DNA from 3 places in the Ruegeria sp. CDSB117 genome. Region 2 is predicted to be linked to each of the others. Evidence: riboswitches for the same ligand, from Rfam matches in the RefSeq annotation. Region 2 holds a riboswitch; each other region holds the start of a gene.

Region 1 (10,118 bases), on a different contig from region 2:
GCCTCGCGCCTGCGCGTAGGTGGTTTATGGATGGTTTTAGGATGGTTTGGGGTCCACCTTGAACCCCGTACCCCGTTCACCGTGGACCCCGTACCGGGTTCAGGCTGGACGGGGTTCACAGTGACCCCCGTCTCAATGTCGGGCTCGGCCGTGGTTTCGAGCGCGGCCACGCGCTCCAGAACGATGCGGTAAATGACGGTGTAGCCATTCTTGCACTGCCGCCGCCCTGTCTCAATCAGAATGCCCTCGCGCAAGAAGTCGATGATGGTGCGCTTGACCGTGCTCTCGCTGAGCTCTGTGTGGCGCTGGATCGTCCCCTTGGAGCACCAGATGCCCGAGCCATCATCGCTCGCCTTGTCGGCCAGGAACATAATGATCTGCTTGCGCGCAGCGCTGCCAAAACGGCGCTCGGCGCATTCGTTTGCAACCGCCCAACTCATCAAATTATCCCAAGGTTAGAAACGATTTTGTGAGCATTCTGAATCGCAAAGAGCGTTGAAACTTTCGCTTTTTGTTCACTTTTTGTCAGGGGGTGTTTTGCACCCATAAGCCGTTGTTTTCGCTGCCTGTCTTTATGGATTGCAAATCCGTGTACACCGGTTCGATTCCGGTACTCGCCTCCACTTCTTTTCAAACACTTAGCTTTCTGCGCTGCTTTCGCAAATTCGGGCGTATACACTTGGGTATCATGTTCCTACTGGCTTCTGGAACAGCATAACCGTCGCCGTTGATGTCCGGGGTTAAATGTCGAAGCGGTTTGAAAGTAATGCCACACGTGCCAAATCTTTTCCCGCTAACAAACGGCGCGACGCACAATGCGTCAGTGGTAGAGGGATGTGCTTTGTCTTTGTCGCGCCTTTGCCCGCTTCCTTAATATTGCCCAAAGGTTCGCACAGAACGCGATTGCCCAAGTCGCGCCTGTTGCGATTGCCGGTCCAGCGATTCCGTTTGCACAACCGCACTACCTGATTGCCAAGCACGGAAGCGCTCAATCATCCGCGGCTGCGGGGCTGTTTTGCGCCTGGCTTCGTGATCGGATCGCATCGGATGCCGCTGACTGACTTCGGCTGGTCGCTTTTCTGACGTAACCGGTTTTCAAACCCTGGTCGTGCTTGACAAGCCCCCTGCCCGTGCCGCATGTCGCATGCGTTGGTGTCCATCCTCGGATGGATGAAAAGGGAATGTGCCAGCGATGTCATCGCCAAGCACAGCCGCCCCCGCGACCGTGACCGGAGAGGGTGCCCAAAGCCACTGGCCCAATAGGCCGGGAAGGCGGGACATCCGACAGGGCAAACGCTCTGACATCCGCAAGCCGGGAGACCTGCCAGCACCCGAAGTTGAAACCGGGCGGGGTGTTCCGGTGTCGGGTCCATGTCGCACACGTGGCCCGCATGAAACCCCGTCCCCCGTACAAAGGATTAGGGGGATGAGAGACGTGACCGAGACCGCACCAGTTGAATTGCTGGTCTGCACGACATGCCGCCGTGGGTTGCCCATCGAAGATGACGCCCAGCGACCCGGCACTTTGCTGCACAAAGCGCTTGAACAGGCGGGCTTGCCTGACGGCGTGGACCTGAAGCCGGTGGAATGCCTGTCGAACTGTGATCAGGGATGTTCGATCGTTTTGCGTGGTGGCTCGTCCCGATGGACCTTTATTTATGAAAACCTCGACGAGACCGACCACGTCGAGACCATCGTCGAAGGCGTCACCAAATATCTGGCCGCTGAAGACGGTCTGGTGAAATGGCGTGAGCGCCCCGAACATTTCCGCAAAAACTGTGCGGCCCGCATTCCCCCGATTGGAGCCCTGAAATGAGCAATCTCGAAAAACTCCCCGTCACTGTGATCACCGGCTTTCTGGGCTCGGGCAAAACTACGCTGGTCAAGCACCTGATGCAGAACCCGCAGGGCAAGCGTCTGGCTGTGGTCGTCAATGAGTTCGGCGATGTGGGTGTGGATGGCGATATCCTGAAATCCTGCGCCATCCCGGATTGCCCGGCGGAAAACATCATGGAATTGGCTAACGGATGCATCTGTTGCACTGTGGCCGATGATTTCATCCCGACCATCGAAGCCTTGATGGCGCTGGAGCCGCGTCCTGATCACATCCTGATCGAAACGTCCGGTCTCGCCCTGCCCAAACCGCTGCTCAAGGCGTTTGATTGGCCCGATATCCGCTCGAAAATCACCGTTGATGGTGTGATCGCTCTGGCGGACGCCGAGGCCGTCGCCGCTGGGCGTTTCGCACCAAATGTCGAAGCCGTGGACGCCCAGCGCCTAGCTGACGACTCGATCGACCACGAAACGCCCCTGTTTGAGGTGTTCGAGGATCAGATCTCCTGCGCGGATATCATCCTGCTGACCAAGCCCGATCTGGCTGGCCCCGAAGGCGTGGTGAAGGCCAAAGGGATCATCGCCGCCGAAGCTCCCCGCCCCCTGCCCGTAGTGGAAGTCGCCGAAGGCGCCGTGGACGTCCGCGTCGTATTGGGCCTCGAAGCCGCCGCCGAGGATGACATGGACGCGCGCCCGTCGCATCACGACGGCCACCACGACCACGAACACGACGATTTCGAAAGCATCATTGTCGAGTTGCCCGAACAGACCGACCCGGCGGAACTGGTCGCCAATATCGAACGTCTGGCCAATGAGCTGAACATCCTGCGCGTCAAAGGCTATGCCGCCGTTCAGGGCAAACCCATGCGTCTGCTGGTGCAGGCCGTTGGTGCCCGCGTACGTCACCAGTATGACCGCCCGTGGGAACCCGGTGAAGAGCGCCGTTCGCGTCTGGTGGTCATCGCCGAACACGACGACATCAAAGAGGCCGCGATCCGCGATATCCTCGTGGGCGTGACCGAGGCCGCCGAGTAAGCCATGCACGTCGTCTTCCGCGAAAGCCACGGGCTCGAGGAAACCGAGACCCCGACCGATCTGGGCCAAAGTCCGGCGGATCTGGTGGTGCTGTCCTTTTCGGACAGTGACCTTGGTGCTTTCGCGGCGGGCTGGCATCGCGGTGGCGGGGCCGAAGGGCGAATGCCGACAATGCGGCTGGCCAACCTGACAGCACTGAAACACCCGTTGTCCGTCGACACTTATGTCGAGCAAACGCTCGAGGGCGCCAAGGGCATTCTGATCCGTTTGATCGGCGGCGTGCCTTACTGGTCCTATGGCTTGCAGCAAGTTCTGGCGCTGGCGCAATCCAAGGGGATCGCACTGGCCGTCCTACCTGCCGATGGGCGTGAGGATACGCGGCTGGATGATTACTCCACCCTGCCCGTCTCAACCCTGCGGCGGCTTGCGCATCTGTGTGACACCGGCGGCGAAGTCGCGGCGCAAGCGGCCTTGGCGCAAATGGCGCTTGCGGCGGGGCTTTATGCCGGGCCGGTGATGGGCGCTAAGACCTTGCCAGAGTGCGGTGCGTGGTGCCCGGATCGTGGCGTAATCCCGGTCGAAACAGCATTCTCGAGCGACGCGAGGCGTATCCTCGTGACCTTCTACCGGGCTTATCTGACATCTGCAGACACCGCCCCGGTCGCAGCCCTGATCCGCCGATTGCGGGAACGCGGGTTCGAAGCAGTAGGTATGTTCGCCCCCTCGCTAAAAGCACCTGCCGCCGCCGATTGGCTGCGCGGGAACATCGCCGCCATTAAACCGTCGGCCATTATCAACGCCACTTCCTTCTCGGGCAAAGGCGCATCGGGTACATCGCCGCTGGACGCTGCCGATGTTCCGGTGTTTCAGGTTGCTCTCGCAACGTCCCGCCGCAAAGCCTGGGCCGAGGCGGAACGCGGTCTTTCGCCCGCTGATTTGGCTATGCACGTTGTCCTGCCTGAAGTGGACGGGCGAATTTCTGCAGGCATTGCCTCGTTCAAGGAACCGGGCAAGCGTGACCCGCATCTGGAGTATTCACGTTTTGCCCACCGGGCTGAACCGGAACGGATCGAGGCCATCATCGACCGTGTCGTCGGCTGGCTGAACCTGAACGACAAGCCCAAAGGGGATCAGGTGCCCGCCTTGGTGCTGTCCACCTATCCCGGCAAGGATTGGCAGATGGCCCATGCGGTGGGCCTCGATGCTTTGGCCTCGGCCGAGGCGATGCTGGCCGACCTGCAAGGCGAAGGGTATGACACCGCTCCTGCCCAGCCGATTTCTGATACGTTGTTGGACGCGCGGATTACGTGGTCGCTTGGCGAATATCTGACTGCGCTAGCAGAATTGCCGGAACAACTGCGCGCAGACCTCGAAATCGTCTGGGGCAAGCCCGAGGATGATCCGGCCTTTGCAGATGGCGCGTTCCACTTCACCGCCCTGCGCCGCGGCAAGGCGCTGGTCGCGTTGCAACCTGAACGCGGCACACCCGAGTTGCGTGATGACGATTATCATGACCTGTCGCGTACCCCGCGCCACAGCTACGTGGCCTTCTACCTTTGGCTGCGCAAAGGTCTTAGTGCGGATGCGCTGATCCATATCGGCGCGCACGGCACGCTGGAATGGCTGCCCGGCAAGTCGGTCGCGCTGTCCAACGAATGCTGGCCCGAAGCGCTGATCGGCGACCTGCCTGTCATTTACCCCTTCATCGTCAACGACCCTGGCGAGGCCGCGCAGGCCAAGCGCCGGATCGGGGCGGTCACGCTGGGTCATATCCCACCGCCGATGAGAGAAAGCGGTACCCCGGATCGGATGGTTCGGCTGGAATCGCTGCTGGACGAATTCTCGAACGCTGATGGCTTGGACCCCAAACGTCGCGACCGCCTGCAAGAAGATATCCGGGACGAAGCGCAAGCCATCGGGCTGGAGAGCGACCTTGGCCTCGATCAGGCCACCTGCATCGCCGAGGCGATCACTCGCATCGACCGTTTCGTCTGTGACATCAAAGAAAGCCAGTTCGGCGACGGGTTGCATATCTTTGGACGTGTGCCCGAAGCCACCGCCAATTTTGACACGGCTCCTTCTGCCCATGCCGAACGCCGGGCATTGATCGACGCGCTGGCTGGCAAACGGATCGAGGCAGGCCCGTCCGGGTCCCCCTACCGCGGACGGTCAGACGTGCTGCCCACCGGGCGCAATCTGTATACCACCGATCCGCGCTCAGTCCCCACCCGTGCAGCCTATACCCAAGGCGTCAAGCTGGCAGAAGAATTGGTGCGGCGACACCTGCAGGAAGAGGGCGATTATCCCAAGGGGCTGATCGTTGATCTCTGGGGTTCAGCCACGATGCGCACGGCGGGCGAAGAGTTTGCCATGGCGCTGCACTTGCTGGGCGTCAAACCCGTTTGGGACAAAGGGTCCGAGCGGGTGTCGGGCATCGAAGTGCTGCCCATCACTGACCTCAGCCGCCCGCGTCTGGACGTGACGTTGCGTGTCTCAGGCTTGTTCCGCGATGTGTTCCCGACCCTTTCGGCGCTTTATGGTCAAGCTGTTCGCGCGTTGTCGGAACGCGATGAAGCGCCAGACTGGAACCCATATGCCGGGCAGGCCCCGGCAGCGCGCGTCTTTGGCCCGGCACCGGGCAGCTATGGCGTGAACATGACCCAGCTGTCCGAAATCTATACGGATGAGGCCCGCGCGCAGGCGGGTAAGGCATGGCTTGAGGCCAGTTCTTTCGCTTTGGAAGGCGAACACATCACACAGGATATGGACGGCATTACCCAACGGGTCACGAATGCCGACAGTTTCGTGCACCTGCAGGATCTGACCGAAACCGATCTGCTGTTGGCCAACGACTATGCCACGCACGAGGCTGGTTTCGCCGCCGCCAAGAAAGTCACTGGTGGTACGGCGCAGCTATACCATCTGGACAACACCAACCCGGATAGCCCGCGCGCCCGAACGTTGCCTGAAGAAATCAGCCGTGTGGTTCATGCGCGTGCCGCCAACCCGAACTGGATTGCAGGCATGCAAAGGCATGGCTTCCGAGGCGCTGCCGAAATTGCGGCGACACTGGATCACATGGCCTCTTTCGCCCATCTGTCAGGCACGGTCGCGCCGCATCTGTTCGACCTCTATCACGACGCCACTTTGGGCGACGCCGAGGTCGACGCGTTTTTGCAAGAGGCCAACCCGCGCGCGTATCAGGCCATGCAGGACAGGTTCCGCGCGTTGTTGGACGCGGGCCTTTGGAACACCCGCCGCAACTCAATCCGGGCCGATCTGGAGGGGCTGGGATGAGCGCCCCGGTCGTTCAGGGTTGGTGCCCCGGTGCGCATCGGCCGATGATGTCGGGCGATGGTCTGGTGGTTCGGGCGCGCCCGCGTCTGGCCCGTTTGAGCGCGGAACAAACACGTGGTCTTTGTGAGTTGGCCGAGCAATTTGGCAATGGCACGATCGACCTGACCAACCGCGCCAATTTACAGCTGCGCGGGGTAAAAGAAGACGATCATCAAGCATTGCTGGCCGAGCTGGCCGCGCTGAACCTTTTGGATGCTGAGCCCGGTATTGAAATGCGCCGCAATATCCTGGTGTCGCCCCTATACCGATCAAGTGATCGAACCGCACATCTGACACAGGAACTGATCGACCGGTTGGAGGAATTGCCGACTCTGCCCGCCAAATTCGGCTTTGCCATCGACACTGGCCCCAAGCGCCTGTTGGCGGCGGATTCGGCCGATATCCGGGTCGAGGCAGGCACTGATGGCCTCATCCTGCGCGCCGACGGGGCCAAGACTGGCTGCCGGGTCACAGAAACCAACGCAATTGACCGGCTTATCGCCTTGGCCGGATGGTTTTCCGAACGTTTCACGCCAGAAACCCGCCGCATGGCGCGGGTGGCCGCGACGCAGGATTTGCCAGCGGAGTGGCAAGGCAGCGCGCCCGGTGACATCGGCACACCGCCGCAGCCCGGCGTCTGCGATCTGGGTGTGTTGTATGGCGCGGTGTTCGGACAATTGCCGGCGCGACAGCTCTCTGACCTCATTGCAGACAGCGGGGCGTCTGCCTTGCGGGTCACCCCATGGCGGCTGATTCTGCTGGAAGGCGGGGCGGCGATACAAGCACCGGACTTTGTCATAGATGGCACCGACCCGCTGATGACAACCGATGCCTGCCCCGGCGCACCGTTCTGCCCGCAAGCTCAGGTGGAAACCCGCGAAGTTGCCCGCGTCTTGGCCGCCCAAATCCCAGGAAGTTTGCATGTATCCGGTTGCGCCAAAGGCTGTGCCCGTATGGGTCCGGCAAATGTCACACTGGTCGGCAACGACGGACGATTTGATCTTGTCAAAAACGGTCGCGCGGGGGATGAGCCGTCCCAACGCGGGCTGACACCCGAAACACTTATGACTATGGACCTCACCTGATGCCCTATGAATACGAAACCGACGGCGCAGCGATCTATAAGCAAAGCTTTGCCACAATCCGGTCCGAGGCCAATCTGGCGCGTTTTGACGCTGATGAAGAGCAGGTTGCGGTTCGCATGATCCACGCCGCCGGAATGGTCGGTTTGGAAGAATTCGTACATTTTTCGCCGGGCTTCGTGCCAGCCGCACGGACCGCGTTGGAGAATGGCGCACCAATCCTGTGCGATGCACGGATGGTCAGCGAAGGCGTGACCCGGTTCCGCCTTCCCGCCGACAATCCGGTGATCTGCACCCTGCATGACGAGCGCGTACGCCCGTTGGCAGCTGAGATGAGCAATACCCGCTCTGCCGCCGCGCTGGAGCTGTGGCGTCCACATCTGGAAGGCGCTGTGGTCGCGATCGGCAATGCGCCGACCGCGCTGTTTCATCTGCTGAATATGCTGGAGGACCCCGACTGCCCACGCCCGGCCGCCATCATCGGCTGCCCGGTGGGCTTTGTCGGTGCCGTTGAATCCAAGGACGCATTGTGGGAGGCACAGCCCGTGCCCTCTTGCATTGTCAAAGGCCGTCTGGGCGGCAGCGCCATCACCGTCGCCGCGATAAACGCCATTGCGAGCCGCGCCGAATGAGTGGCGGCAAGATATACGGCGTGGGCCTTGGCCCCGGTGATCCGGACCTGATGAGCGTGCGGGCCGACCGCCTGCTGCGCAATGCGCGCCACGTCGCGTTCTTTCGCAAGCCGGGTCGCAGCGGTCAGGCACGCAAGATCGTCAATGGTATGATCCCGGACAGTGCTGTTGAGTTTCCCATGGAATACCCAGTCACTACGGAAATTCCACTGGATGATCCGCGCTATAACGAATTGCTCTCTGCCTTTTACAAGGACTGCGCCGGGCACTTGAAGGCTCTGTCGGATCAGGGCGAGGACGTGGTGGTATTGTGCGAGGGCGATCCGTTTTTCTATGGGTCTTTCATGCATCTTTACAGCCGCTTGCGCGATCAGGCTGATGTAGAGGTTGTGCCAGCCATTACCGGCATGTCCGGCGCATGGACAGCAACGGGTAACCCGATCACCTGGGGCGATGATGTGCTTACAGTACTGGTCGGCACCCTGCCGGAAGAAGATCTGGCAATTCGCATGGCGCAGACTGACGCCCTGGTTGTCATGAAAATCGGACGCAATATCGACAAGGTGAAGCGCGCGCTGAAAACAGCCGGTTTGTATGACCGCGCATGGATTGTCGAGTTTGCGCAGATGCCGAACCAAGTGGTGACGAAACTGTCCGAGGCATGCGAAAAGGTGACGCCCTATTTCTCGATCATCATCGTGCATGGTCAGGGACGGCGGCCATGAGCGGTTGGGTCAAGATTGCGGGCCTGGGGCCTGGTAACGAAGATCTTATAACCCCCGAGGTTTCAGCTGCGTTGATGGATGCCACGGACGTGGTCGGCTATATCCCCTATGTCGCACGCGTGGCGGAACGCCCCGGGTTGACGCTGCATGCTAGCGACAACCGGGTCGAGATCGACCGTTCCCAACACGCGTTGCAGATGGCGGCTGAGGGCAAGCGCGTGGTCGTTGTGTCCTCGGGTGATCCCGGGGTCTTCGCGATGGCCGCCGCAGTATTTGAGGCGCTGGAAAATGGCCCCGCTAAGTGGCGCAAAATCCCCATCGAAGTGCTGCCGGGGATCACCGCGATGCTAGCGGCATCCGCGCGAGCCGGGGCACCACTGGGACATGATTTTTGCGCCATCAACCTCAGCGACAATCTGAAACCCTGGTCGCTGGTTGAAAAACGTCTTCGACTTGCGGCGCAGGCGGATTTCGCGATGGCGTTTTATAACCCACGCTCGAAATCCCGCCCGGAAGGCTTTGTGAAAACACTGGAAATCCTACGCGAAGAATGTGAGCCCGAACGCTTGATCCTGTTCGCGCGCGCCGTATCCCGCGTTGATGAGGCGATCCGGATTTCGACACTGGCCGAGGCGACACCTGACATGGCCGACATGCAAACCGTCGTCATTGTCGGGTCATCCCTGACGCGCGTCATCAACCGTGACAGCGCGCCGATCGTCTATACCCCGAGGTTCACCCCGGAATGAGCCAACCAGTCCAGAACCTGCGTCACGTTCGACAATTCGGTCCTTTGCGGAAGGGGCGGCCTGTCGATCATCAACACCGGTACGCCCATCGCGCGCGCGGCATCCAGCTTGGCGCGTGCACCGGTACCGCCAGAGTTCTTGGACACAACCAGTTCAATGCCATGCTGCAGCATCAACGCCCGGTCCCCTGCTTCGGTGAAAGGTCCGCGCGACACGATCGCCTCGCAATCGGGCAGCGGCAGTGCATCCGGTTCATCCACCAGCCTCAGCAAGAAGTGATGTTGGGACTGAGCCGCGAAATCTTCAAGATGCAGGCGGCCAACGGCCAGAAAAACACGCCGCTTAGGACCTCTCAAAGCGGCAACTGCCGCGTCAATGTCAGAAACGTGCTGCCAACGATCTCCGTCTTGCGCGCGCCATGCCGGACGGGTCAAAGCGGCCAGGGGCACCCCGGCCTCGCGACACGCGGAAATGGCGTTTGTGCTTATTTGCGCGGCAAAGGGATGGGTGGCATCAACCACATGAGTGATCGCGTTGTCCGTCAGGTAACGGGCCAGGCCTTCAGCACCTCCGAACCCTCCAACACGCACCGGCAGGGGCTGCGGTCTTGGATTGTCTACCCGACCGGCATAGGAATAGGTTGCCGGGATGCCCTGATCGGCCAAGGTTTTGGCCAGTGCATTGGCCTCGGTCGTGCCACCAAGGATCAGGAGGTTGGTCATGCAT
Region 2 (10,118 bases):
AGACAGCCGTTTCCGAGCGCTGGGTCCATCATAATGTTCCAGCCCTCGACAAAGCCTTTGTCGATCAGTTCCTGCGAAAACGCGGCGGTGGCTGTAAAGGCGGCAAGCGCGAGGGCAAATAGGCGTTTCATAACAGTTTCCAATATCAAATGGATAAGGTCGCAGCCATAGTACACGCCGCGTGCAGGAGGCAAAGGCCATTCTTGATTGATGCGACCGCGAACAAAGACCTATGTGCATAGTGGAACCCGGCTATGCCTCGCAGGGCGAACGCTTGAAACTCGGCCGCGGCACAATAGTTTTCGCTCCATAAAATTAAGGAGCGTGCCATGCCGCAACATCCAAGAACATTTTCTCACATCGGATTGTCCGTCCCAAACGTTGACGAGGCCGTAAAATTCTACTCCGAAGTCCTTGGTTTTTACGTAATCATGCCACCAACGGATGTGGTAGAGGATGACACGGATATCGGTGTCATGTGCACTGATGTGTTTGGCCCGGAATGGAAAAAACTGCGTATTGCGCATCTCGCGACCGCTGATCGCGTTGGTTTTGAACTTTTCGAGTTTCACGGGAACTATGTGCCTGAAAACAATATCGACTTTCGCCAGAACGGTACGTTTCATTTTTGCGTCCAGGACCCGGATGTCGAAGGCTTGGTAGAAAAAATCGTGGCGGCTGGCGGCAAACAACGGATGCCGATCCGATACTATTATCCCGGTGAGAAACCCTATCGCATGGTCTACGTCGAAGACCCATTTGGTATCGTCTTCGAGATATACAGCCATTCCTATGAATTGACGTATTCGTCGGGTGCTTACACCTGACAATCGGAACAGACCTTGGTGTGCAACCGGAAGAGGCGAATCCTTTCCGGTTGTCGCCGTATCGCAAGACTCAGAGTTCTTTTCGTGCCCTCAGCGCCGCCGTAATCGTCCCGTCGTCCAGATAATCAAGCTCGCCCCCAATCGGAACACCCTGCGCCAGTGAGGTCAGGCGGACCTGTCCCTCCAACTGATCCGCGATGTAGTGGGCGGTGGTCTGGCCATCGACAGTGGCATTTAGGGCCAGAATGACCTCAGAAATCCCTTCGGCCATCACCCGATCCTTGAGTCGGGGAATGCGCAGTTCGTCCGGTCCGACCCCATCCAGAGCCGACAATGTGCCGCCCAAAACGTGATAGCGACCCTTGAAAACTGCAGCGCGTTCCATCGCCCAGAGATCAGCCACATCTTCGACCACGCACAACTCTCCGGTCGCGCGATCCTCGCTATCGCAGATGTCGCAGATATCGGTGGTGCCCACGTTGCCGCAATTCAGGCATTCGCGGGCGGTGGCAGCCACCTGCTGCATTACGTCCGACAGGGGCGTCAGCAGCAGGGCGCGCTTTCGGATCAGGTGCAGCACTGCGCGGCGGGCCGAGCGGGGCCCGAGGCCGGGCAGTTTGGCCATCAGGTCGATCAGATTGTCGATATCGCTGTTCGAACTCACGGCGTGCGCTCCTGCAAAAGGGCCGGACAGGGGTGCCCGGCCTTTGGGTCGTCAGGAGTGTCTATCAGAACGGCAGCTTGATGTCTGCGGGCAGACCCATGCTTTCGGTCAGCCTTGCCATCTCGGCCTGAGAGCGCTCGGCCGCTTTGGTTTGCGCGTCCTTGATAGCGGCCAGAATCAGATCTTCGACAACTTCCTTATCGTCGCCGTTGAAGATCGACGGATCGATGTCCAAACCCTTCAGCTCGCCTTTTGCGGTGGCGGTGGCCTTCACCAGCCCCGCACCGGATTCGCCCACAACCATCATGTTGTTCAGCTCTTCCTGCATATCCGTCATCTTGGTCTGCAAATCCTGTGCGGATTTCATCATCTTGGCCATATCGCCCAGACCGCCGAGTCCTTTGAGCATTTACTGTCTCCTAAATTGTGATCGCCTTAGGCGAACATATACAGCGTAAAGTGTCATCGACGCACATAGCGCAATTGCCAGCCCTATGAACAGGGTGGAATGACCGATGCACCCGATGTCTGCCGCCGATCTACGCGAGTCATCCATCAAGTCGTCGACAAAAATGTGAGCCGCCCAAATCGCCCAAGCGAAGGACGTCGCCAATGCGATCCATAGGTTTCCGCGCCAGATTGCTATAGCAGACAACACCAGCAAGACCATGGATACCGGATGCAAGGTGAGAGCAACTGCTTCGACCAATTCGCTAACCGGTTCGCCATCCCAGCCAGGGTTAAAAACTTCGCATGCTTCGTAGTAGACCGCATCGATGTGTGCAAAGTGCAGCTGTTAATCCTCCTCGAACGGGTCCCATTCGTCTTCGACCTCAGGCAGTGCTTCGGTTTCTACCTTGGCGGCGCGTTCCTCCGGGGTTTCGATCCGTTTGATGCGCGCTTTGGGAAACTGCATCAGAACGGCTTGAACCAATGGGTGTTGTTCGGCCTGCGCTTTCAACGCCAGATCAGCCGCGTCTCGAACCTCGGCGATTGTTGCCGCGTCCCCATCGGCCACGATTGAGACGGCCCATCGGTTTCCGGTCCAGCGTTGCAAGGCTGAACCAAGCCTTTGCGCCAGATCGGTCGGCGCTTTGTCCGTCGGCGTGAACTCGATCCGTCCTGGGGAATACGAGACGAGACGCACACCGTTTTCGACCTCAACCAACAGTTTTACGTCCCGGTTGGTGCGGATCAACTCGACCACGTGTTCGAAGGTTGGATAGCGTGCCAGCGCGGTCTGGATGTCCTGGGCAAACGCTGCGGTGGGTGCCCCTGCCGGTCCACGCTGGGCCGAGAGATGCGCAGATGATGTCGCCTGTGCAGGCGCTTGAGTTGGCACAGCCACACCACCGCCGGGCCCCCCGTTCGGTGGGGGGGGAGGCGCATCCTGTAGTCGTTTGATAAGTTCTTCGGGGCTGGGCAAATCAGCCACATGGGTCAGACGAATGATTGCCATTTCGGCGGCCATCATCGCGTTGGGTGCTGCAGAGACCTCTTCCAGCGCTTTCAGCAACATCTGCCACATGCGCGTCAACACCCGCATCTGCAGCGCCTCGGCCATCTGTTGACCCCGCGCGCGTTCATCCGGTGAGACAGTGGGGTCATCGGCGGCATCGGGCGTGATTTTGACCACGGAAACCCAATGGGTGATCTCGGCTAGATCGCGCAGAACAGCCAGCGGATCGGCCCCTTCGGCATACTGGCCGCTCAACTCAGTCAATGCCCCAGCCGCATCGCCACGCAGGATCATGTCCATTAGATCCAGCACGCGCCCGCGATCTGCAAGGCCAAGCATTGCCCGAACCTGATCGGCGCTGGTTTCCCCGGCGCCATGCGAGATAGCCTGATCCAACAGCGATGTTGCATCGCGCGCAGACCCTTCGGCCGCACGTGTGATCAAAGCAAGCGCGTCTTCGGCGATCTGTGCGTTTTCCGCCGCGGCGATCTTGTTAAGCAGACCGATCATGTCTTCGGGTTCGATCCGGCGCAGGTCAAACCGCTGACAGCGCGACAGAACCGTCACTGGAACCTTGCGGATTTCGGTCGTCGCAAATATGAACTTTACATGTTCGGGCGGTTCCTCAAGCGTTTTGAGCAGGGCATTGAAAGCGCTGGTCGACAGCATGTGAACTTCGTCAATGATGTAAATCTTATAACGCGCACTGGCGGCACGATATCGGACACTGTCGATGATCTCGCGGATGTCGTTCACGCCGGTTCGGCTGGCGGCGTCCATCTCCATCACGTCGACATGCCGGCCTTCCATGATGGCAACGCAATGCTCGCACTGACCACAAGGTTCGGTCGTTGGCTTGCCTTCACCATCGGGACCGATGCAGTTCATACCTTTGGCGATAATCCGGGCAGTGGTGGTTTTGCCGGTGCCGCGAATACCGGTCATGATAAAGGCCTGCGCGATCCGATCCGCTTCGAACGCGTTTTTCAGCGTGCGCACCATTGCGTCCTGTCCAACCAGATCTGCAAAGGTTTCGGGGCGGTACTTGCGGGCAAGAACCTGATAGGCGGGGCTGGGCGTTTCGGTCATGTCTGCTCTGTCAGATTCGTGTCAGAAATGCAGCGTAGAGACCCTGACCGCCCGCGTCCACAGCAGGCTTTGTGGAATTTCGGTTTGGACAGCGTCTGTAAGCGGGATAAACCGGCTTTCAAAATCGGGTGGGCCGGTGGCAGTAGGAGCATAAGCTTTGGCAAAATTTGCAATCTACGCGCTGCCTGTTGGCTCAGGCACCTTGGCGCTGTCCCCCTTGCCGGGCGGCGGCGGTGGGTATGTGGATGATCTGAGGGTGATACAGGACTGGAACCCCGATCTGGTGATTTCAATGACCACCGAGGCCGAGATGCAGCAGGTCGGCGCAGGCGGTTTTGGTCGAGACGTTCAAAGCAGGTCCGCTACCTGGGTGCATCTTCCGGTCGAGGATTTTGGCACGCCGCCCCAGCCAATCGAAACTCTTTGGCCCCAAGCCAGCGCAGCCGCCCGGCAGGTTCTGTCCGACGGTGGACGCGTGCTGGTGCATTGCCGGGGCGGTTGTGGGCGGTCGGGGATGGTCGCGCTGAGGCTCATGGTGGAAAGCGGTGAAGATCCAAACCACGCGCTAAACCGGCTGCGCTTGGCCCGACCATGCGCGGTGGAAACGGATGAGCAGATGGCTTGGGCCATGAAACCGGCCCAGAGCGATCGGTGAACTAGGATCAGGCCGTGGCTTGTTGAACAACCTGATGCGATGGACGCGGTGCAAGGGCCGATGCCTGAAGCATGGCGCAAGGCAAGGCCGCCAAAACACCAGCAGGCAGAGTGGAAAAGTCAGGGTTGAACATCATATCGGCGTATTCGTCCAACGTGTCGGCCGAGTCGCCCGTGTTTGCCCCGCAATAGACCCTGATCCGGGCCGGGCTGGCGCGAAACCGTGCGGTGCAACCCTCATCGCAATGGGTCAGTTCGCTGGAGCCGTCCACCTCAAATTCGCTGGTCGTCATTGGTTGTGCTGTTGCCATCGCCTCGGCCAATGCCCGAGCCATTTGGGCCAATGCGGGGCAGGTTTTCCCCGTTTTCTGGCACAGGGTGGCGGTGAATTCGTGGGTCGTTGTCTTCCAGATCATAATGCGCCCTCCGCGCGGTGAGCGGGGGACGTGGAACAGGGAACTCAGCGTACTGAAGACCTGCCCGGACACCCCGCCCGAGTTTCGGTTTTTACTTTGATGGCAGGTCTCCTGACTTGCGGGTCATTGCTTTGCCGACCTTCCCAGCCTTTCGGCCAGTGGTATTTCGGCATTGCTTACCGCTTACAGTTGCGGGGGCAGTCGCGGCCTTGGTCCGTCCCGGCATTGCCGGGCTGGACCGCACCGAGTTCCCTTTTCATCCCGCCCCAATATAAGGACGAGAACCATCACCTCATCGCTAGCGGTTGGAGGTGGCTTGAGTCAAGCGGGCTGTTTTCCATCGTTCAAGTGGACGCTTGGTCACTTTGAAAATCTGTTGACTCTAGTCGCGCAAAAGCGCCGATATGCCATATGTGAACCGAATAGTTCAGATGCTTGCGAGGGCACCATGTTGGACAGCACTCCGGTCGTTTTGACCGAAGATTTCACGTTTTCTGCCGGAGAGGCCGAACTGTCGGCACGGCTGTATATGCCTGCCTCGGCACCTGATGTGGCGGTTGTAGTCCATGCAGCCACAGGCGTACCGCGCGACTATTACCAGCATTTTGCGCGGTGGTTGGTGGAAGAACAGGGTATGGCCTGTCTGACCTATGACTATCGCGATTTTGGCCACTCTCTACGCGGGCGCCTGCGCGATTCGCAGGCCACGATGGCCGATTGGGCGTTGATCGACATGCCCGCTGCCCGCGCTGAAATGCGGCGCAGATTTCCCGCCGCCCAGCAGTGGAGCATTGGCCATTCGGTGGGTGGAATGCTGGGGCCAATTCAGCCCGATATTGAGCAGATCGACCGGATGATCTGTGTCTGTTCAGGTTTGGTGACGGTATCCGACCACCCCTGGCCGTATCGCGCACTGGCGACAATGTTTTGGTATGCCCACCCGCCATTGCTGGTTAAGGCATTGGGATACCTGCCGGGCAAGGCGCTTGGGTTCGGCTCGGACCTTCCGGCACGTGTCTACTGGCAGTGGCGCAAATGGTGCACCAATGCACTGAACTACGTGCCAGATATCGGCAACAGCCTTCCAGAGGCCCGTTGGGTTGCGTCGGAAACACCCGTCGATCTGTTCACAATGGACGATGATCAGGTGGTGCCCCCGAACGCGGTTTGGCGCCTGGCCGATCTTTACGGTCCCAAAGCCCGCCGGCATCAGTTGTCGCCGAAAGACTTTGGATTGGCCGAGGTCGGTCACATCGGCGCATTTGCGCGCCGAAATGCGGCCATATGGCGCCGGTTGATCGCCTGAGCCGGTACTTACAGATTTTTGCGGGATTTCTTGTCCTGCATCACCGATCGTACCATCTTACCAAAGGCCTTGTCGCGCGCACGAGACTGCGCAACGGTTTCCGAGTTCCTTTCATCTTCGCGCCGCAGCTTTCGCCAGCGCTCCAACCGCTCGGTGTCCAGTGATCCGTTTGCAATCGCATCCTGCACGGCGCAGCCCGGCTCGGCCTGATGCTGACAATCGGAAAAGCGGCAGGTCTGAGCCAATTCCAGAATGTCAGAAAAGACCTCATCGACGCCATCCTGCGCATCCAGCAACCGCAAAGCCCGCATGCCCGGTGTATCGACCAGCCAGCCTCCGTTCTGCATCGGATGCAACGCGCGGGCAGTTGTCGTGTGCCGCCCGCGCGCGTCGTCTTCGCGAATGCCGGAGGTTGCCTCATCCAGGCCCGTCATGGCGTTGACCAATGTTGTCTTGCCGACACCGGATGAGCCGACCAGTGCAGCGGTCTGCCCGGTGGGGCACCAGGACAGAACTTGTTGAACGTCCATGGCATCCAAAGCATTGATTGCCAGCACGGTCAGAAACGGAGACAGCGACACGGCCGCTTTTGAGTATTTATCAGGATCGGTGCAGGTATCGGCCTTGGTTAGTATGACGACCGGATAGCACCCGGCCTGATGTGCCAAAGCCAAATACCGTTCCAGCCGGGCCAGATTGAAGTCGGCATTGCAGGAACTGACGATGAACAGCACATCCACATTGGCAGCAATCAACTGAGCCTCGGCCCCGGTTCCGGCGGCGCGGCGTTTCAGAAGGCTTCGACGGTCCAGCAGGTACTGAACGCGGTTTTGATCATCTGCCAATACCCAGTCGCCGACGGCGAAGTCGCCCGTCGGTTGGGTCAGGGTGAGCAGAGGTGTTTCACTGTTGATGTTTGCACCGATCAGACGATCACGGTGAACCGCTGTGATGCGAAAGGGAACGCATGAAGGATTGGCCGCATGTTGGGCGGCAAAGTGTGAGGACCATCCCAGGTCCGAAAGTGTAAAGGACATTGTTCTGCCTGTGTTCAGGTACAGCAAGCCGTCTGGATGGCGGTCGCGCATCCAGCGGTAATGTGTTCAGGCAGGTGTGAGGGTCGGCCTCAGAAACGCTCTGCCCAAAGGGTTTTTGCTACAATCATAAAAGCCCTCCTGTGGCTAGCGGTTCAAGTAAGTGAGAGGTTGGACATCGACCCAAGCGGGGCTCGTTGTGGCTGCTTCCTTCCGGACCTGACCAGGTTGGCGAGGCGCTCGCCCGCGCCAACCTCTCGAAAATCGATATAGGGAAGACACGCAGAAATGACAACCCGTCACAGTGTGAGTTGAATGCGCAAAAACCCTTCGGCATCCGTGCCAGCCAGCTTTGGGCTAAACTCTGCGATGTCCGCGAGGTGACACTGTGCCTTTGGACCGGTCTTCAACAGGACAGAGGACCCCGGCATGGGCGCAAAACGGAATGGGCAGGGACCTTGTTCCAGCGATTCTGTGGGCATTGCACCGGTCAGGTAGCCCTTCAATGCGTGTTGGATCGGCAAGGCTGGAACGTTGATGACTTCGGCGTCTTGTATGAACGGAAAATGTCCACCGCCGCTGGCCCGATAATTGTTCAGTGCAACGACAAAGCGTTGTTCGGCCGTCACTGCGTGGCCTTGGAAACGAAGATCTGAGATGCGCCGGTATGCCGGATTTACCAGTCGCCCTTCCGTATCGAACCGAGGCGGTACGCTGAGGTCGATCACGTAGCTTAGCCCGAACAGAACATCGAAATTGTGTCCGGCTCGATCAGGATTGACCAATTCAGTTTGCGCGCCGGGTTTCACCTGATTGAAAACGCCCGCAGACATTTCAAGCCAATCTCTGATGTGCTCTCCTGACACCTCGATTGCACGAAGTTCGTTTGGAAAGATGTTCAGATCGGCCACATGGCGCATGCGCATTACGCCCGCAGGAATGTCCGAGTAAAAGCGAGGCCCGGCGCGACCACCGAATTTCGAAGGCGCCACGGCAGACAGCAAAGGTGTCGCTTCATGGGGTGTGCCCTTCAGGATCTGGCGCACGGCCGAAGCCTGTGCTGCGGCCACCATCGCAAGCCCGCGATCTTTGGTGCAAAAGCTGAAATAGCTGTGCAGGTGCTGATCCGTATGCCCAATTGGTTCCTCGGCTCGTTTTCGTGTTGCGGAATGCACATCTGAAAACAGCGCCACCAACAGCGGGTCTTCGGCCGCCGGGTCAGCACCTGAGACCGGGCGCAGTTCAGTGCGATGAGCCGCGACCGACCAGCCCTTTTCTGCCGAGGCAACCAGCGTCAGATCAATCACGCCAAGATGAGATCCGGCAGATCCCGGCATGACAACAGGTGTGCCATGCACCATACCGCCAGTGGCATCGACGTGTTCCAGCCCAGCGTGTGACTTCCCCGGCAGGGTCAGATGCGTGTGCCCGGCGATGATGGCGTCTATACCCTCAATCGCGGCAAGGGGGATTATCGCGTTTTCAAGATCGGGCGCGGGGTCGACGGACCCCAGCCCCGTATGGGCAAGCGCGATGATCACGTCGCAGCCGTGGGATCGAAGCTCTGACACTTTAGTGCGCGCGCAGGTCAGAATGTCGTCTATCCGGACGTCATTACCCAGCCGATGAGATTCCCAATTCCGGGTCTGCGGCGGAACGACCGAGAAGACGCCGACGGTTAGCGAGGCTTGGTGCCCCGCGACCTCAACCCGGCGGGTTAGAACTGCCTGATCCTGCCAGACCTCGTTGGCACCCGGGCGATGAACATTGCTGCAAACCACTGGACAGGGGGCCTGCGAAAGGATGCTGTCCAGTATATCTTGACCGAACCCGAAATCATGATTTCCCAACCCGATCGCATCATACTCTAACGCGCCAAACGCCTGCATCAGCGTATGAGGCTTATCGGCCTGCTCGACGGCCAGCTCCCCAACCGGAGTTCCCTGCAGCGAATCGCCGTTGTCAAAAAGCAGCACGGTTGAGCCATCCGCCTGCGCCTCAGTTCGGGCTTCACGGATCAGGCTGGCGGTTCGGGTCAGGCCGATTGTGGGTTCAGGGGTGTCAGAATAGTAATCAAAACTCCTCAAGTTCATATGAAGATCCGTGGTGGCCAGTATTCGGACCCGCACGGACTGCGGATGCAGAGAAGGGGAAGGTTTCAAATTTCTACTTTTGGCAGTTTTGTCTTAGTCATTTTCAACAAAAAGATTAATCACAGTGAATTGCAAGGCTTAGCTGTGTTCATTCGATGGCGACCTGTGGTTTTGGGGGTGAAATACCGTTGCAACTGATTGGCCGACATGGCAGCCCTGTGCGGACAAGTCTAAGGATAACTTATGAAAAATGCGGAATATGTGACGTTTGGTAGCTCGGGGCTGGATCGTGCGGCGCATATTCGCGGGGATGCTGATGCGGTCGCGGGGGCGCGGGGGCATCCCAATGCAAAATGCCTGCTCTTGTGGCGCGGTAAGGTTTTGGTTCAGGGCGAGGCGCTGGATCAGTTGGGACTGATCGCCATGTCACATAAGCTGGTCGAAACCGGGCCGGGAGGTTCTGTCGAGCAGCCTGTGTTCTTGGGGCTGTCGGACGATGCGCCGGTGTTTGCCTTTGATATTTCGGACTGGACGGCTGATGGGTTGGACGTGTCCGGTGTCGGAGGCTTTATCGAC
Region 3 (10,118 bases), on a different contig from region 2:
GCGAACCCGCCCGGTGCGGCAAGGTTGTCGGTGCCCGGTCCGGGCAGTCGGTCCGGCAGATCGATGAGGCCTTCAACAAGGGGACCGCCTTTGGCCTCTTTCTCTTCCCAGCCTTTGCGGTAGTGATCGGCACTGCTGCCGCGCGCCAGACGCACAGGCAGGACCTTGATCGCGGCCTCGGGCAGAACACAGCTTTTCTCGCACATGCCGCAGCCTGTGCAGTGGTCCGCATGAACGGTTGGGATGAACATTGCGTGGTGGCCTGAACGTTCGTTATGGGCCGTTTCCAGCGTGATTGCCTCATCAATCACGGGGCAGACGCGATAGCAGACATCGCAGCGCAGGCCGAGGAAGTTCAGGCAGTTCTCCTGATCGACAAGGACGGCAACGCCCATCTTGGCATCATCAATATTGTCGAGGGCCGGATTCAATGCACCGGTGGGGCAGGCGGCCACGCAAGGGATGTCGTCACACATTTCACAAGGCACATCCCGTGCTGTGAAATAGGGCGTCCCTGTAGCAACCGCATCCACGCCCAATTCCGCCAGTTTCAATGTGTCATAAGGGCAATCCCGCACGCAAAGCCCGCAGCGAATGCAAGCGGACAGAAACGCCTCTTCCGGTAGCGCGCCGGGGGGGCGCAACGCTTCGGCCGGCAACGCGCGGGCATCGCGGGCAAGCCATGCCAACAATGACCCGGCGACCACACAACCGCCCGACGCACGCGCCGCATCCTGCAGGAAGCGACGCCGTTGCGGCGAAAGAGGTTTACCTTCAAAGGGCATGGGGACGGCCTTTGCCTCGCTTGTCCGTTACGCGCGCTCGACCTTACAGGCGCATTTTTTGTAGTCGGTCTCTTTCGACAGCGGGCAAGTTGCGTCCAGCGTCAGCTTGTTGGTCAGCTGATGCTCGTCGAACCATGGCATAAAGACCAATCCGCGTGGCACCTTATTGCGGCCGCGCGTTTCAACCCGGCTGGTCACCTCGCCCCTGCGGGTGGAGAGTACGATCTCTTGCCCACGGCGCAGACCGCGATCCTTGGCGTCCTCCGGGTGCATGTAGACAACGGCTGACGGAAATGCGCGATGCAGTTCGGGCACGCGGCGGGTCATCGAACCTGAATGCCAGTGTTCCAGCACACGACCGGTGGACAGCCACAGATCAAATTCCTCATCCGGTACCTCGGCGGCGGGCTCAAAGGGGGCAAAGATGATCTTGGCCTTGCCGTCCTCGTAGCCGTAGAACTTAACGTCTGCGCCTTCCGGCACATACGGGTCATACCCTTCGCGGAAGCGATAGAGCGTTTCCTTGCCGTCAACGACAGGCCAGCGCATACCGCGGGCCTCGTGATACATCTCGAACGGAGCAAGGTCGTGCGCGTGGCCGCGTCCGAAATCGGCATATTCTTCGAACAGACCTTTCTGAACGTAGAATCCGAAATGCTCCGCGTCGTCGTTGTGGAACCCTTCCGCCGTTTCCGACAGCGGGAACTGGTCGACCTTACCGTTGGCATAAAGCACGTCATACATGGTCTTGCCGCGATGCTCGGGCATCTTGGCCAGCAGCTCTTCGCCCCAGACCTCTTCGATGGTAAAGCGTTTCGCGAATTCCATCAGCTGCCACAGGTCCGACTTGGCCTCACCCGGTGCCTGCACTTGCTGGCGCCAGAATTGCGTACGGCGTTCGGCGTTGCCATAGGCGCCTTCTTTCTCAACCCACATGGCCGTGGGAAGGATCAAGTCGGCCGAAACTGCGGTGACAGTAGGGTAAGGATCCGAGACTGTGATGAAGTTTTCCGGGTTACGGTAACCAGGATAGCCTTCTTCGTTGATGTTGGGCGCGGCTTGCATGTTGTTGTTGCACTGGACCCAATAGGCATTCAGTTCGCCGTCCTTCAGTTTGCGGTGCTGCAACACGGCGTGGAAGCCGGGCTTGGGCGGGATAGTGCCCTCGGGGATGTTCCATGCGGTTTCACAGATTTCACGGTGCTTATCATTCGTAACAACCATGTCCGCCGGCAGACGGTGGGCAAAGGTCCCCACTTCACGCGCCGTGCCACAGGCCGACGGTTGACCCGTCAGCGAGAAGGGAGAGTTGCCGGGTTCGGAAATCTTGCCCACCAGCAAGTGCACGTTATACATCAGCGAATTCACCCAGGACCCGCGAGTGTGCTGGTTGAAGCCCATGGTCCACAAGCTCATCACTTTACGATTCGGGTCGGCATATTGCTGGGCCAATTTCTCCAGCTTGTCTGCGGGAACACCCGAAAGTTCAGAAGTGTATTCCAACGTGTAGGGTGCGACGGCTTCGGCGTATTCTTCGAAGCTGATCGGTTCCATTTTGCCCGAGTTCGGATTTTCGGCTTCTTGCTGCAGCGCGTTGCTGTCGCGCAAGCCATAGCCGATATCGGTGGCGGTTTTGGTGATGTTAACGTGTTTCTTCACGAAGTCTTCGTTTACCGCGCCATTTTGAATGATGTAGTTGGCGATGTAGTTCAGGATCGCCAAATCGGTTTGCGGTTCAAAAACAATGCCGTTGTCCGCCAGTTCGAACGAGCGGTGTTCGAAAGTGGACAGCACATGCACCTCACATCCCGGCTTGGTCAGGCGCGTGTCTGTCAGGCGCGACCACAGGATTGGGTGCATCTCAGCCATGTTCGAGCCCCACAGCACGAAGGTGTCCGCGTGCTCAAAGTCGTCATAACACCCCATCGGCTCATCAATGCCGAAGGTTCGCATAAAACCTACGACGGCCGAGGCCATGCAGTGCCGGGCGTTGGGGTCGATGTTGTTGGACCGGAACCCGGCTTTCATCAGTTTGGAGGCCGCATAGCCTTCCCAAACCGTCCATTGCCCGGAACCAAACATACCGACACTGGTCGGGCCTTTCTTGGCCAGCGCCTCTTTCCATTTTGCGGCCATGACATCGAACGCTTCGTCCCAGCTGACTGGTTCGAACTCGCCGTTTTTGTCGTATTCGCCGTTGGTCTTGCGCAGCAAAGGCGTGGTCAGTCGATCCTTGCCGTACATAATCTTGGACAGGAAATAGCCTTTGATACAGTTCAATCCTCGGTTCACGGGCGCGTCTGGGTCACCTTGCGTCGCAACGACGCGACCTTCTTTGGTGCCAACCAGAACAGAGCAGCCTGTTCCACAGAACCGGCAAGCCGCCTTGTCCCAGCGGATGTCTGGCGTTCCTGCCTGGGCATTGGCTTGACCGGCTGCCAGCGGAATACCAGCAGCAGACGCCGTTGCTGCGGCGGCAGAGGCCTTGAGAAAAGTCCGACGGGATTCAGAATGTGTCATTGCGTGGGCCTCCGGCTGGGGGTTGGGCTTGGGGCATCGGGCTGCGGATGGGCGTCCGCGGGATCCTCGAAATGGTGATAGGTCAGTGTCAGTGAGATGACGCCCGGGATCTGGTGCAGATCCATGATGATCTCGGACGCAAGGCGTGATGGCGTGTCTTCGACGACGACAACAAATCGCCCATCTTCTGTTTCGGCGTGAATTTCGACACCCGGTGTGTCCTTCATCACCCGCGCTGCTGCGCTTGTGTGATCAGGTGCGACATGGGCAAGACAACCGCAGATGTTCATTGAGTAGCTTCCATTTGTGGTTGAGATTGGCGTTCAAGCGCAATGGCATCGGCGGGACATAAACTAGGGCAAATCCCGCATCCATTGCATGTATCAAAGTCAAGCACGGGCTCTGCGCGGCCAGCGGTCATCAGTTTGAAACGGATGGCGCCCTGATCGCAGTTGTCCTGGCAGATGCGGCAACTGACGCCGTTCATGGATAGGCAGGTGTCCGCCGTAAGCGCGGCGCGCCACGGCCAATCTGGCAAACAGTCAATCATTAACGCTTCGGTTGGACAAACCCGGGTGCAGTCGCCGCAGAAGGTGCAGGGATTGTCAGTTGGCTTGAACAGGGGGTATCCGTCTGTCCCGATGACGATCGCATCTTCGGGGCAAGTATCTGCGCAATCACCACATTTGCTGCATGTTTCAACAAAGCACAGCTCAACCGAGCCCGGAGGTCTGGCGATATTGCCGTCCTCTGGTCTAATCTTGGCGCTTAGAAACGCGCGTCGGCTGGTCAATTGTTGCATTGCATGCGACCTGGCTACACTCGATTCCTGTAATCGAGTGTATCGCATACCGTGATCTGTGGGGGTCTTTTTTGATTTAGGTCATTTTGCCCGATTATTATTAGTCATTTGGGAAACTTTAACTTTTGCACCTATGCGACCTTTGACGATCAGCGCCGAGGTCGAGCGGTTCGGATCAACAGAAGAAAGACAAAAACCGATCCCAGCGATGTCGTGACAATACCAACAGGCAGCTCTTGCGGGGCAAGCAACAGACGGCTCAGTATATCCGAACCTGTAAGCAACGCTGCCCCAACAATGGCGGCGGTAGGCACAAGCTGGCTGTGCAATGGCCCTGCGATACCGCGCGCGATGTGGGGAACCATCAAGCCGACAAAACCGATCACACCCGCAACGGACACAAACACAGCAGTCGCAAGAGCGGCCACGAAGAACATCCGGAACCGCAAGCCTTGAACGGGCACACCTAGGGTGGCGGCCGTCAAATCACCAGTCAGCAGCGCATCAAGCCAGCGGCTACGGTAAATTGCATAGGCGAGGATCAATGCTAAACCTGCGCAGACCAGAGGGAATGTCTCCCACCGGGCAAGACCCAAACCCCCAAGCATCCAAAAGATAACAGAATGAGCCGCACGGCTGTCGCCCGCGAAAATCAGATAATTGGTAATAGCTGAAAACAAAAACGAAACTGCAAGCCCCGCGAGGATCAGTTTTTCGGGCGCGCTTGTGCGCAGCCCATGAACCAAAGCCAGCACAATGCCTGACGCGACAAGCCCTCCGAAAAACGCGGCCAGTGGCAGGGTCCAAAAGCCCAGCACATCTCCGGTTACTGTAATGACAAAGACAGCTCCCGCCGCAGCTCCAGAGGACAGTCCGAACAGAAACGGGTCCGCCAGATCGTTGCGTGTGGTGGTTTGCAGGACAACGCCGACGATGCCCAATCCGGCACCGATCACGGCGGCAAACAGCGCGCGTGGTAAGCGCAGGTCAAACACGATGCGGTGGAGCGGAGACATCTCTCCGTCCATCATCCCCGTGCCCAACAAGACACCCGCCAGTGCGTCAGAGGCCGGAATGGATGTGGTTCCGTAGATAGTCGAGGTCAGCAAAAGGGCGGCCAGTACAGCCGCCCCCAGCAAGAGTGTCAGGCCAAGTCGGCCCATATCAGTTCAGACCCGGATGCATAGCCTTGGCCATTTTCGAGATTGCCTCGATATTTGCAGGTCCGGGTGTCAGTTCTTCGTAGCGCAGACCAATCCAGCGTTCGTTCTTGACTGCGTCCGTCTGAGACATCACAGGATGGTCCTGTAGGAACTTGAAGGTATCCGCCGCGCCATTTCCAGTTTGATAATCAAGTAAAACCAGGAATTCCGGGTTCGACGCGACGACAGCCTCCCACGAGGAACGTCCCCAACTGGTGTCCATATCATGGGTGACGTTCTCGCCGCCAGCGGCAGCAATCATTGCGTCGGGAATGGCAAACTTGCCAGCCGTAAACGGTGCATCGGCGGGGCCGTCCAGCAGGAAAACGCGGGGTTTCGGCAGGTAGGCTGTCTGCGTTTCAATCGCGGACAGTTCTTCTTTCCAGCCGGAAACCAGCTCTTCCGCCTTGTCTTCAACTTGCATTACTTTGCCCAAGCGAAGGACGTCGGTGAACAGTAAGTCCATGCTGGCTTCGGGGCGATCCTTATCCAGATGTACGCAGCTTTCCGTCAGGATCATCGTTTTGATGCCAAACGGCGCAAGAGTGTCCGGGGTCACGTCACCGCCCGGCTTCATGCCATAGTACCAGCCCGCAAAGAAAAGGTCGGGTTCGACAGCGACCAGATTTTCTACTGTCGGATACTTGGGTGCAAGTTCCGGGATGTCGCCGCGCAGGGTGTCAAACTCGGGGCTGGTTTTGTACCAGCCGGTGATGCCCGTCAGGCCCACGATCTTGTCCTGCAAACCCAGCGCAAAGGCCATGTCGGTCATGTTCATGTCGTGTACGACCAGCCGCTCGGGCTGAGTTTCAAACACCAGCGGCTCGCCGCAATTGTCGACGGTGATCTCGCGCGCTGTTGCGGCACTTGCAATGCCGCTGATCAGTGCAGCGCACCAGAGAGTTTTGTTCATTTTACTTTTCCTAGTTTGAGGTAGTGGTTCTTCGGATATCCAGTGCCGGGATCATGCGGCCTTCATGCTGAAAGCTAAGAAAATCGACACCAAACGTTTCACGGACCCTTTTGGGTGTCAGCACTTCGTGCACTGGGCCGAAACCGGTCAGGCGCGTGGATTTCATCAACGCGACATGGGTCGCGAATTCCGGGATCATGACCAGATCATGAACGATCATGACCACCGTAATGCCCAGCTCGGCGACCAGCGACAGCATGCGTCCCTTGGCATCCGGATCCAGATGGTTCGTCGGCTCATCCAAAAACAGCAACGACGGGTTCTGCGCCAGCGCCCTTGCAATATGAGCACGCTGGCGTTCCCCGCCGGATAACATGGCCATTCGCTTGTCGGCGAGGGCGAAGAGTCCGGTCAGTTTAAGGATTCGGTCCAATTCCAAGGCGTGCTCAGCGGCAGACCGATCAGCGCGGATGGGGATTTGCCCAAGGGCCACGTAGTCACGCAGAAACAAACGCCCGTCCGGCGATTCCTGCTGACTGACCACGGCGATCATTCGGGCGCGGTCCATTGCCGAAAGCTGCCGAAGGCTGCGCCCCTTTACCAAAACGTCCCCCAGCACAATCTCTTCACCGCCGCACAAAAGATTCAGCAGCGTTGTCTTACCCGCACCGTTTGGGCCGGCAATTGCCAGAGTGGCCCCTTCATTCAGTTCGAAATTGATGTTTTGCAGCAGTACGTCGCCGTTCAGGGCATAATACTCCAGCCCGCGCGCCTCAAGGAAAGCTCCGCAGGTCATGCGCTTGTCTCCACTTTTAGCCGCGGCAGGCGCGCCAGAGTCTTTTCAAGAAGGGCAGGCGGGCGCTGCGTTGCATTGGTCCACCCATCCGCGATGCGATGGTATTGATGTGCAAATTCGGCCAAAGCATCCACGTCCTCAGTCGATTGGATGTCACCGAAAAGGTACTGCGCTTTGTCGAATGCCTGAACCCCGACGGTTGTGGGACGACCGCAACCGGCCATGCAGGAAACGCTTTGGATGTCAAAACTGGATGGAAGCTTGCTTGCAAGCGCAGCGCGCAATGAATCCGCCCGGTCAGAACCCTCGCAGGTCTCGCAAATCAGAAGGAAATGATCAGGACTGATCGACATAGCCCACTCCGCCTGTTGCCAAGCGCGGGCAGAAGGTGCCAATCATGTCATCACGTCTTAGACGTGTCATAAAGCCTCCTTCCAGGACGCCCCGCCCCGGGTTGGTTGAACATCGGATGGTAGGTCTCCTGACTTGCGGGTCGTGGCTTGGCCATCCTTCCCGACCCATTTGGGGTCAGTGGGTATTTGGCGTCGCTCACCGCTTACAGTTGCGGGGGCAGTCACGGACTTGGCGCTTGTTGGCAACCTCACCGTATTCCCTTTTCATCCCGTGGCGAACCATAGGGAACCATCGCGGTGATGCTTGCCCGAGTTCCGAATTTGGGTCAAGCGATAATCCGCGCCGCCCCACGCACAGAGGTCATTTGTCATTTGCCAATGATCTGACTACGCTGCGTTGCAGAAATGTAGCAACAAAGGTGGATATGTTCTGGTTCCGGGGGGCCGCACATCCAATGTTTGAAACAACGAACACGCATTCAAAAACAAAGCCGGACGAGATGAAAATTCAAGAAAACAGAACCTATTCTCAACTGAAGGTAGGCGACAAGGCGCAGGTCACCCGATTGTGCACCGTGGACGACTTGTACGCGTTTGCCTCGGCTTCGGGTGACCACAACCCGCTAAATCTGGCGGCCTATGACGGAGATGGAGATGGACACCCCGAGGCTGTTGCGCCCGCCTTGTGGCCCGCGGGTTTGGTGGCTGCAGTCATTGGAAACATCTTACCGGGGGCCGGTACGCAAACACGTCGGGCGGACCTGAGTTTTCATGCTCCGGTTATGGCGGGCGAAGAACTGACCGCCTTTGTGGCTGTTACCGAAAAGCGTGAAGACGGCGACCTGACCTGTTCCGCCGAAGTGCGCCGGGTCGGGGATAACGCATTGATCCTGAGTGGTACCGTACAGGTCACGCCACCGTCGCGGCATTTGACCTTCGACTCGGTCGAGGTGCCGGGACTGATCGTTCAGCGTCACCGGCATTTCGACGCTTTGTTGGAAAGGGTACGTCCTTTGGACCCGATGCCCACAGCGATCGTCGCCCCGGAAGAGCCGAATTCGCTAGGCGGGGCATTACTCGCGTTGGAAAGCGGCATCATTACTCCGATTTTGGTTGGCGACCCGGACAAAATCACCGCCGCTGCTGCCCAGCTTGGGGCCGATTTGTCCGGAGTTGAAATCATTGAAGCGCGAGACCAGGAAGTGGCCGCCCAACGCGCGGTCGGGCTGGTCGTTGAAAGTAAGGCCCGGATGCTGATGAAGGGTCATTTGCACACGGATGTGTTGTTACGCGCCGTTCTGCGCAGGGAAAAAGGTCTGAGAACCGGGCGGCGGCTGTCGCATGTGTTCGTGATGGACGTGCCAGGCATGTCTCGACCCATCATGGTTACAGATGCGGCGGTGAATATCGCACCGGATCTCGAAACCAAGGCCGATATCGTTCAGAACGCCATCCATCTTGCGCATTCTATTGGCATCGAGATGCCTAAGGTTGGCGTCTTGTCAGCGGTTGAGACGATCAACCCGCATTTACCGTCGTCTGTCGATGCCGCGCTGTTGTCGAAAATGGCCGAGCGTGGGCAGATCACCGGCGGGCTGGTCGATGGCCCCTTGGCCATGGACAACGCGGTTGATCTGAACGCGGCGCGGACAAAAGGCATCACCTCACCGGTCGCGGGGGTCGCAGACATTCTGGTTGTTCCGAATATCGAAGCCGGCAACATGGTAGCCAAACAGCTGACATATATCTCTCATGCCGAGGCTGCCGGCGTCGTGATAGGTGCTGCGGCACCGATTATCCTGACATCTCGGGCAGATGATGATGCTTCGCGGCTGGCGTCTTGTGCTGTCGCGGCGCTGCATGCAATTGCGAATGAAGGCAAAATCCATGGCTGAACATGTTTTGGCACTGAATGCCGGGTCGTCCTCGTTGAAATTCGCGCTTTACGAACTGGTCGAGGACCGACGTCCCAGTATGCGCTGGCGCGGTCAGATCGAGCGGTTGGGGGATGCACCACGCTTGTTGGCCCAATCAGCAGGGGGGCGGTCTGTCGACCGTCAGTTGTCTGGAGCCAAAACACATGACGAGGCCATCAATGCGTTTCTTGAACTTACCCGCGAATACCTGCCGGACATTCACGTCCGGGCCGTGGGCCACCGCGTCGTTCACGGCGGACCAGTCTATTCGGAACCTGTCGTGGTGGACGAGCACGTCTTTGATACGCTAAGCGGTTTCATTCCCTTCGCGCCTTTGCACCAACCCTACAGCCTTACGGGTATCAAGGCGGCCGCCGCGGCTTTTCCTGGCACAACTCAGGTAGCGTGTTTCGACACCGCGTTTCACCGGACGCATCCTTGGGTGAATGATACCTTCGCATTGCCTCAAAGATTCTACGAAAAGGGCGTTCGCAGATACGGGTTTCACGGGCTGAGCTATGACTACGTCTCACAAAAACTGAAAGAAATTGCGCCGGGTTTGTACGACGGCCGCGTCGTCATTGCGCATCTGGGAAATGGCGCGTCGATGTGTGCGGTGTCGGGCGGTCGGGCCGTGGCCTCGACCATGGGATTTTCGGCGCTCGACGGTCTGCCCATGGGCACCCGCAGCGGGCAATTGGACCCGGGGGTCGTGCTTTACATGATGCAGCAAGAAGGGATGGAGGCAGACGAAATCGCCGAGCTTCTCTATCGAAAGTCTGGCTTGCTTGGTCTGTCCGGCATGTCCTCGGACATGCGCACCCTGTTGGC

What was found. Region 2 has a riboswitch for cobalamin ahead of AC2FJC_RS10280 (hypothetical protein). Riboswitches for the same ligand answer to the same signal wherever they lie in the genome.
Region 1: linked by a shared signal. The riboswitch ahead of AC2FJC_RS12150 (DUF1636 family protein) and the one ahead of AC2FJC_RS10280 (hypothetical protein) in region 2 are both predicted to bind cobalamin.
Region 3: linked by a shared signal. The riboswitch ahead of AC2FJC_RS08015 (DUF1636 family protein) and the one ahead of AC2FJC_RS10280 (hypothetical protein) in region 2 are both predicted to bind cobalamin.

Annotation. Positions count from the first base shown of each region.
Region 1 is NZ_JBXWOS010000009.1:104,480-114,597, forward strand. It holds gene AC2FJC_RS12145 (hypothetical protein) at 1-440, opposite strand, end outside; cobalamin riboswitch at 1,134-1,343, shown strand; gene AC2FJC_RS12150 (DUF1636 family protein) at 1,427-1,816, shown strand; gene cobW (cobalamin biosynthesis protein CobW) at 1,813-2,868, shown strand; gene cobN (cobaltochelatase subunit CobN) at 2,872-6,165, shown strand; gene AC2FJC_RS12165 (ferredoxin-like domain-containing protein) at 6,162-7,289, shown strand; gene AC2FJC_RS12170 (precorrin-8X methylmutase) at 7,289-7,918, shown strand; gene AC2FJC_RS12175 (precorrin-2 C(20)-methyltransferase) at 7,915-8,643, shown strand; gene cobJ (precorrin-3B C(17)-methyltransferase) at 8,640-9,392, shown strand; gene AC2FJC_RS12185 (cobalt-precorrin-6A reductase) at 9,365-10,114, opposite strand; gene cbiE (precorrin-6y C5,15-methyltransferase (decarboxylating) subunit CbiE) at 10,113-10,118, shown strand, end outside.
Region 2 is NZ_JBXWOS010000007.1:142,407-152,524, forward strand. It holds gene AC2FJC_RS10250 (hypothetical protein) at 1-131, opposite strand, end outside; gene AC2FJC_RS10255 (lactoylglutathione lyase family protein) at 330-827, shown strand; gene recR (recombination mediator RecR) at 898-1,491, opposite strand; gene AC2FJC_RS10265 (YbaB/EbfC family nucleoid-associated protein) at 1,556-1,900, opposite strand; gene AC2FJC_RS10270 (DNA polymerase III subunit gamma/tau) at 2,288-4,039, opposite strand; gene AC2FJC_RS10275 (protein-tyrosine phosphatase family protein) at 4,197-4,694, shown strand; gene AC2FJC_RS10280 (hypothetical protein) at 4,702-5,109, opposite strand; cobalamin riboswitch at 5,194-5,413, opposite strand; gene AC2FJC_RS10285 (alpha/beta hydrolase family protein) at 5,558-6,415, shown strand; gene rsgA (ribosome small subunit-dependent GTPase A) at 6,424-7,452, opposite strand; RNA gene ffs (signal recognition particle sRNA small type) at 7,611-7,709, opposite strand; gene AC2FJC_RS10300 (bifunctional 2',3'-cyclic-nucleotide 2'-phosphodiesterase/3'-nucleotidase) at 7,749-9,578, opposite strand; gene nudC (NAD(+) diphosphatase) at 9,786-10,118, shown strand, end outside.
Region 3 is NZ_JBXWOS010000005.1:112,863-122,980, reverse strand. It holds gene napG (ferredoxin-type protein NapG) at 1-785, opposite strand, end outside; gene napA (nitrate reductase catalytic subunit NapA) at 813-3,305, opposite strand; gene AC2FJC_RS08040 (chaperone NapD) at 3,302-3,595, opposite strand; gene AC2FJC_RS08035 (ferredoxin-type protein NapF) at 3,592-4,107, opposite strand; gene AC2FJC_RS08030 (FecCD family ABC transporter permease) at 4,257-5,270, opposite strand; gene AC2FJC_RS08025 (ABC transporter substrate-binding protein) at 5,272-6,222, opposite strand; gene AC2FJC_RS08020 (ABC transporter ATP-binding protein) at 6,233-7,018, opposite strand; gene AC2FJC_RS08015 (DUF1636 family protein) at 7,015-7,371, opposite strand; cobalamin riboswitch at 7,473-7,678, opposite strand; gene AC2FJC_RS08010 (bifunctional enoyl-CoA hydratase/phosphate acetyltransferase) at 7,872-9,266, shown strand; gene AC2FJC_RS08005 (acetate/propionate family kinase) at 9,259-10,118, shown strand, end outside.